Thiohalobacter thiocyanaticus: one gene and its partner. The protein of the gene in region 1 interacts with the protein of each later gene in a pairwise test. Links are inferred from orthologs where the notes say so. Each region holds a gene or a part of one and is shown in the gene's direction. Other genes may lie near its edges.

Evidence for each region. The genes of interacting proteins can lie anywhere in the genome.
Region 2: the proteins of glnL (region 1) and glnK interact in binary tests that used the Escherichia coli proteins (3 or more experiments, as listed by UniProt). The link is inferred for Thiohalobacter thiocyanaticus from one-to-one orthologs.

The regions. Positions count from the first base shown.
Region 1 is NZ_AP018052.1:185,400-189,262, reverse strand. What follows is about bases 1-2,827. They hold glnL (nitrogen regulation protein NR(II)), read left to right. Parts: upstream 1-790; coding sequence 791-1,864; downstream 1,865-2,827. Other genes in these bases: ntrC (nitrogen regulation protein NR(I)), read left to right, coding at 1,861-2,827; CFK21_RS00885 (DUF4124 domain-containing protein), read left to right, coding at 33-569. Outside these bases: more of ntrC, read left to right, coding at 2,828-3,294; type IV pilus biogenesis protein PilM, read right to left, coding at 3,445-3,863.
Region 2 is NZ_AP018052.1:289,549-292,945, reverse strand. Bases 89-2,803 are described here. They hold glnK (P-II family nitrogen regulator), read left to right. Parts: upstream 89-1,134; coding sequence 1,135-1,473; downstream 1,474-2,803. Other genes in these bases: CFK21_RS01345 (ammonium transporter), read left to right, coding at 1,515-2,774; ubiK (ubiquinone biosynthesis accessory factor UbiK), read right to left, coding at 493-795; CFK21_RS01360 (YifB family Mg chelatase-like AAA ATPase), read right to left, coding at 89-288. In the rest of the region: more of CFK21_RS01360, read right to left, coding at 1-88; CFK21_RS01340 (TorF family putative porin), read left to right, coding at 2,896-3,397. UniProt on the Escherichia coli protein: Involved in the regulation of nitrogen metabolism. Regulates the activity of its targets by protein-protein interaction in response to the nitrogen status of the cell.

The DNA.
Region 1 (3,863 bases):
CCGTGCCGGACGGGCTGGATTATGTTGGCAGCATGAAGCACTGGATCCTGATACTTGCGCTGCTGGGCACAGCCGCCCAGGCCGGAACCGTCTACCGTTGGGTGGACGAGGACGGCAGGGTGCATTACAGCGACAGCCCCCGGCCCGGGGCCGAGGCGGTCGAGCTGCGCCAGCCCAATGTCTACGAGGCGCCGAAGAACCTGCCGAAGATCCAGTCCGGTTCCCGGACTCCCGAGGCCGGACCGGCCGGGTATGACAGCCTGGCGATCACCTATCCGGAACCGGACACCGCCTTCTGGGATAACCAGGGCAACTTCAGTCTGCGGCTCAGCCTGGAGCCGGAACTGAACACGAGCGCCGGACACCGCATCCGGATCAGCCTCGACGGCAAGGTCCAGGGCACCACCCGGAACCTGCAATGGCAGTTCACCGGGGTGGACCGCGGTACCCACAGCGTCGTGGCCGAGGTGGTCGACGGGGATGGAAATACCCTCATCAGCAGCGACCCCGTCAGCTTCCACCTGCACCAGCAATCCATCAATCTCCCTGCCCGCAAGGCCAATCCCTGATCCGGTGCCGGGCGCCCTGCCACAATATGCACTATAATGGTGCATTGAGGCCCGTTACCGGGGCGCGCTGACCACACGGCCTGTTGCAAGGGGTTTTCGTCCCGCAACGAAGTGAATCCCTACCCTCTGTTTTTAAAGGTGTTTCATGCGCGCGCCCCGAAATCGGGCAGGGTCGCCGGCGTGTCGACAGCATGGCCGGATTCTTGCACAGGCCTTGTTACATGAATGTGCAGCTAACGCCGATGACGCGCGAAAAGTCGATCCTGGACAACATCACCACGGCAATCCTGATGGTCGATGCCGGGATGCGGGTCGAATACATGAATCCGGCCGCCGAGATGCTGCTGGCCCAGAGCGCCAGCCATGCCACCGGCCAGCGCCTGCCGGAATTGCTGCCCGCGGCCGACGCCCTGCTCGACCGGGTCCGCAGCGCCCTGGACGAGAACCGCACCTACACCGAACGCGAGGTGGCGCTGAGGCTGCACCAGGGTGGGGAGGTAACGGTGGACTGCACCCTGTCGCCGCGCCAGGACAGCGGCCCGCCGTCCCATGTGCTGATCGAACTGATCCAGGTCGACCGCCATCTGCGCATCAGCCGCGAGGAAAATCTGCTGGAACAGAGCCAGGCCATGCGTCAGCTGGTCCGCGGCCTGGCCCATGAGATCAAGAATCCGCTGGGCGGTCTGCGCGGGGCGGCCCAGCTGCTCGAGCGCGAACTGGATTCCGACGAACTGAAGGAATACACCCGCATCATCATCGGCGAGGCCGACCGGCTGCGCACCCTGGTCAACCGCATGCTGGGGCCGAACAATGTGCCGCAGAAGCGCATGAGCAACATCCATCAGGTGCTGGAGCATGTGCGCAGCCTGGTGGTTGCCGAGAGCCATCGCGAAGTCGAGGTCGAACGCGACTACGATCCAAGCATTCCGGATTTCGAGTTCGATCCGGAAATGCTCATCCAGGCAATTCTCAACATCATGCGCAACGCCGCGCGTGCCATGGGCGGACAGGGGACGATCCTGCTGCGGACGCGGACCCTGCGCCAGTTCACCATCGGCCATAAACGCCACCGCCTGGTGCTGCGGTTGGACGTGGAGGACAACGGGCCCGGCATTCCGTCGGAACTGATGGAGACCGTCTTCTACCCCCTGGTGACCGGTCAGGCCGAGGGTACCGGGCTGGGGCTGTCGATCTCGCAGTCCCTGATCAACCTGCACGGCGGCCTGATCGAATGTGAGAGCGTGCCGGGCAGAACAGTCTTTACCCTATTACTACCGCTGGAGCCTGTGGAATGACTGAACAGGAAAGCATCTGGGTGATCGACGACGATCGCTCCATCCGCTGGGTGCTGGAGAAGGCACTCAAGCAGGCCGGAATGGATGTATCGAGTTTTGCCAGCGCCACCGGCGTACTGGATGCGTTGGAACAGGGGCACCCGGATGCGCTGGTCAGCGATATCCGCATGCCCGGCATCGATGGCCTGGACCTGTTGAACCAGGTACGCGCGCGGTATCCCGATCTGCCGGTCATCATCATGACCGCCCACTCCGATCTGGACAGCGCCGTATCCGCCTACGAGGGCGGTGCCTTCGAATACCTGCCCAAACCCTTCGATGTGGACGAGGCCGTGGCCCTGGTACGGCGTGCCGTCGAGCACCGCTGCAAACAGCTGCGTGAGGAAGCGCCGCGCACGGAAAGCCTGGAGACCCCGGAGATCGTCGGTGAGGCGCCGGCCATGCAGGAGGTCTTCCGCGCCATCGGCCGCTTGTCCCGTTCCAACATTACTGTTCTGATCAACGGCGAGTCCGGAACCGGCAAGGAACTGGTGGCGCATGCCCTGCACCGGCACAGCCCGCGCAGCGAGGCGCCATTCATCGCGCTCAACATGGCGGCGATCCCGCGTGACCTGCTGGAATCCGAACTGTTCGGGCACGAGCGCGGCGCCTTCACCGGCGCCCAGAACCGCCGCACCGGGCGGTTCGAGCAGGCCGACGGCGGCACCCTGTTCCTGGACGAGATCGGCGACATGCCGGCGGAACTGCAGACCCGCCTGCTGCGGGTGCTGGCCGATGGCGAGTTCTACCGCGTAGGCGGCCACACCCCCATCCAGGTGGACGTGCGCATCATTGCCGCGACCCACCAGAACCTGGAGCAGCTGGTGCGCGAAGGGCGCTTCCGCGAAGACCTGTTCCACCGCCTCAACGTGATCCGTATCCATATCCCCCCGGTGCGCGAGCGACGCGAGGACATACCGCTGCTGCTGCGTTTCTTCCTCGACCGCGCCGCCCGGGAGCTGAACGTCGAGCCCAAGCAGGTCCGGACCGAAGTGGTGGAATTCCTGCAGCGCCAGGAATGGCCGGGGAACGTGCGCCAGATCGAGAACCTGTGCCGCTGGCTGACGGTGATGGCCTCAAGCCAGGAAGTACACATGGACGATCTGCCGCCGGAACTGCTGGCCGAGGCCCCCGGCATGGTTGACGAAGGCACGGACTGGGAACGCGCCCTGCAGCAATGGGCCGAGCGTGAGCTCGGGCGCGGCGAAAGCAGCCTGCTCGACCGTGCCACGCCTGCCTTCGAGCGCATCATGATCGAGGCCGCACTGCGCCAGACCCAAGGCCGGCGTCAGGACGCTGCCCGCCTGCTCGGCTGGGGGCGCAATACGCTGACGCGCAAGATCAAGGAACTGGAACTGGATGAGATGAAGGGGCAGACGGTGGGGCATTGACCATGGCGTGTCATCGCCACGGGTGAACACGCTTAATGCGTGAGGCAGTGATGAGTGCTGTAGGTCGGGTTAGCCTGAAAGGCGTAACCCGACATCGTCCGCCGTTGCGTCGGGTTACGCTGCGCTAACCCGACCTACGTATTCAGGGATTCACAACGCCTTGCCCTCCTCCCGCAGCGCCGCACCGACCGCCAGAAGCCCGTGCGCCCAGATCCCGGTATCGATCTCGGCACCGGAGAAGATCAGTTCGGGCGCGAGCAGCCGGCCCTCCAGCCCGACCTGTCCATGCAACTCGCTGACCAGCCCGGGCAGGGCCTCGGCCGTTGGCGCGATGTAGAGATGATTGATCGGCGCCTGCTGGAAATAGCGATCGTAGTAATCCATGGAGCGCTGGATCTCGAGTGCCAGGCTGGACACGGCCATGGCCCGGCGATCGGGGTCCGGGTCGGCCAGCGCCGCGTGTCCCAACTCGATGGTTCGGGCCAGGTACAGGGTGTTGTCGCGGCACAGCGCGATGAGGCCGCGTCCGGCCTCCAGGTACATCAGCGCCACACCCTGCTCCTGCTCCG
Region 2 (3,397 bases), 100 kb from region 1 along the record:
AAGTTGTCGGGAGGCGGCCAGAATGCCCAGCGCGATGGCCAGATCAAAACGCCCGCCTTCCTTGGGCAGGTCGGCCGGGGCCAGGTTGATGGTGATGCGGCGGGCCGGAAACTCGAAACCGCTGTTCATCAACGCGGCACGTACCCGGTCCTTGCTCTCGCGCACCGCCGTCTCCGGCAGACCCACGATGGACAGACCCGGCAGGCCGTTGCTCAGGTGGACCTCGACGCTGACCAGCGGCGCGGCGATCCCCAGCTGGGCGCGGCTGTAGACCACGGCCAGTGACATGGCTTCCCTTCCTCTGTCCATCCTGCGTCCGTGCAGGGTTTCATCTTCAAACCGCAAAGGCGAAGAAGGCGCGCGAAGGTTCAGAGAACCCGCAACGTCACAGGATCACGATTTCGATGGATCCTTCACGCGCCTTGGGCAACTTTGCGGTTCAGTGTTTTTCCGGTCCGACAAAACAGGCCTGGATAACGGACAGGAGGGGTCTCAACCGCCGTCCATATCCTCGCCGGAGCCGTCCGCGGCATTGTCCTGCGGCGACTGTCCCAACACCCGGCGCTCCAGTTCGGCCACACGCGCGTTCATGGCGTCCAGCTTCTCGCGGGTGCGGGCCAGTACGGCGGCCTGCACCTCGAACTCCTCGCGGGTGACCAGGTCGAGCCGCTCCAGGGCCGAAGCCAGTGCGCCGCGCAGGTTCTTGTCCAGGTCCGACTGCAGGGACTTCACCCCGGCAGGCATGGCCTGGCTGAGCCGCTGGGCAATCTCGTCAAGTATCTTGGGATCCGGCATGTTCGCCACTCTAGCGCATGCACACCCCGGGGGTCCAGCCGACCCATGCAGCCCGCACCATTGTGGTGCCAACTGCCGGTGCAGCCCGCAACCGGACTCACCATCCTGGTGCACGCTCCCCTCCTCAGTTCCACACATCCTCTCCATCCATATGTAATCAATAGCAATTTTTTAATGGCACGGCTTCTGCAATGACCCGGGTGTCGTGATTACCCGTGCAGGCACCGGTGTGGACACACCAGCGATCCCCACCGCAGCCAGATCGGAACCACCCGCACAACTCAGTGACCCGCTGCAGCCGACGACGGCCGGGGTCCCGGGCTCAAGGAGACGATTCAAATGAAGTTAGTAACGGCAATCATCAAGCCCTTCAAGCTGGACGATGTACGCGAGGCACTGTCCGAGATCGGGGTGCAGGGCGTCACCGTCACAGAGGTCAAGGGCTTCGGACGGCAGAAGGGCCACACCGAGCTGTACCGCGGCGCGGAATACGTCGTGGACTTCCTGCCGAAGGTCAAACTCGAAGTCGCAGTCAACGACGATCTGCTCGACCGCGTGCTGGAGGCCATCAGCAAGGCGGCCAATACCGGCAAGATCGGCGACGGCAAGATCTTCGTCTACGAGCTTGAGCAGGCCATTCGCATCCGTACCGGCGAAACCGGTCCGGACGCGCTCTGATCATCAACGATTTCCGACAACTCGTAGCGGAGGAATGAACCGTGGAAGATGTGATTCAACTCAGTTATGCGCTCGATACCTTCTACTTCCTGGTATCCGGCGCTTTGGTAATGTGGATGGCCGCCGGCTTTTCCATGCTGGAGGCCGGTATGGTACGGGCCAAGAATACGGCCGAGATTCTGACCAAGAATATCGCCCTGTTCGCGGTCGCCAGCATCATGTACATGCTGGTCGGCTACAACATCATGTACCCCGGCGAGGCGGTCAGTTCGGTATGGCCGGGCATCAGCTTTCTGCTGGGCGGCGACAATACCGTTGAAGAGGTGCTGGCAAGCGGCGGAGAGACCTATTACTCCGGCATGTCGGACTTCTTCTTCCAGGTGGTGTTCGTGGCCACCGCCATGTCCATCGTCTCGGGCGCGGTCGCCGAGCGCATGAAGCTGTGGGCCTTCCTGATCTTCGCCGTGGTCATGACCGGCTTCATCTATCCGATGCAGGGCTACTGGAAGTGGGGCGGCGGTTTCCTCGATGCCGCGGGCTTCCAGGACTTCGCCGGTTCCGGTGTGGTGCACATGTGCGGCGCGGCCGCCGCCCTGGCCGGCGTACTGCTGCTGGGCGCACGCAAGGGCAAGTACGGCCCGGACGGTCAGATCAACCCTATCCCGGGCGCGAACATGCCGCTGGCCACACTGGGCACCTTCATCCTGTGGCTGGGCTGGTTCGGCTTCAACGGCGGCTCGGAGCTGATGATCTCCAACGTGGACGAGGCCAACGCCGTCGCCCTGGTGTTCGTCAACACCAACATGGCCGCCGCCGGCGGCGTGGTCGCCGCCATGCTCACCGCCCGCCTGCTGTTCGGCAAGACCGATCTGACCATGGCGCTCAACGGCGCGTTAGCCGGTCTGGTCGCGATCACGGCCGAACCGCTGGCCCCGACCCCGCTGCTGGCCACCATCGTCGGCGTGATCGGCGGCATCCTGGTGGTGTTCTCCATCATCACCCTGGACAAGCTGAAGATCGACGATCCGGTCGGCGCCATCTCGGTCCACGGCGTGGTCGGCATGTGGGGCCTGCTCGCAGTGGTGCTGTCCAACTCGGACGCCACCCTCGGCGGTCAGCTGCTCGGACTGGTCACCATCCTGGCCTGGACCTTCATCGCCAGCCTCATCGTCTGGGGTGTGATCAAGGCCGTGATGGGCATCCGCGTCAGCGAGGAGGAAGAGTACGAGGGCGTGGATCTGGTCGAGTGCGGCCTGGAGGCCTATCCCGAGTTCACCGGCTCCAAGGGCTCAGGCATCTGAGGCCATGCAACGTGTTCCCCTTGTCCATGGATGGATACGGCGGACGCCGCCTGGCGTCCGCCACCCTGAATCCAGACTGAAACAGCAAGCAATATCGACTTCACAACAGGAGATGCAAACGATGAAATACCTCACTCACACCCTCGCAAGCGTTGTCATGCTGAGCGCCACCGGTGCGGCCTATGCCGAAGCCAGCGCGAACGTGGCCCTGTCCTCCAACTACATGTTCCGCGGCATCTCGCAGACCGGCGAGGACGCCATCGAGCCGGCCATCTCGGGCGGTTTCGACTTCGGTCATGAGAGCGGGCTGTATATCGGCACCTGGGCCTCCAATGTCGAACTGGCCGATGCCGACGGCGACGGCGAGATCGCCGATATGGAGATGGACATCTACGGTGGCTACTCCGGCGAGATGGGCGGCCTCAGCTACGATGTCGGCCTGCTGTACTTCTGGTACCCCGGCACCGACAAGCTGGACTTCTTCGAGTACTACGGCAGCCTGGGCACCAGCGTCGGTTCCGCCGACGTGGGCCTGTCCATCAACATCTCGCCCGACTACTACGCCGAGTCCGGTGACTCCTACTACCTCAATGCCTCCGTCTCCCTGCCGTTGTCCGACAGCT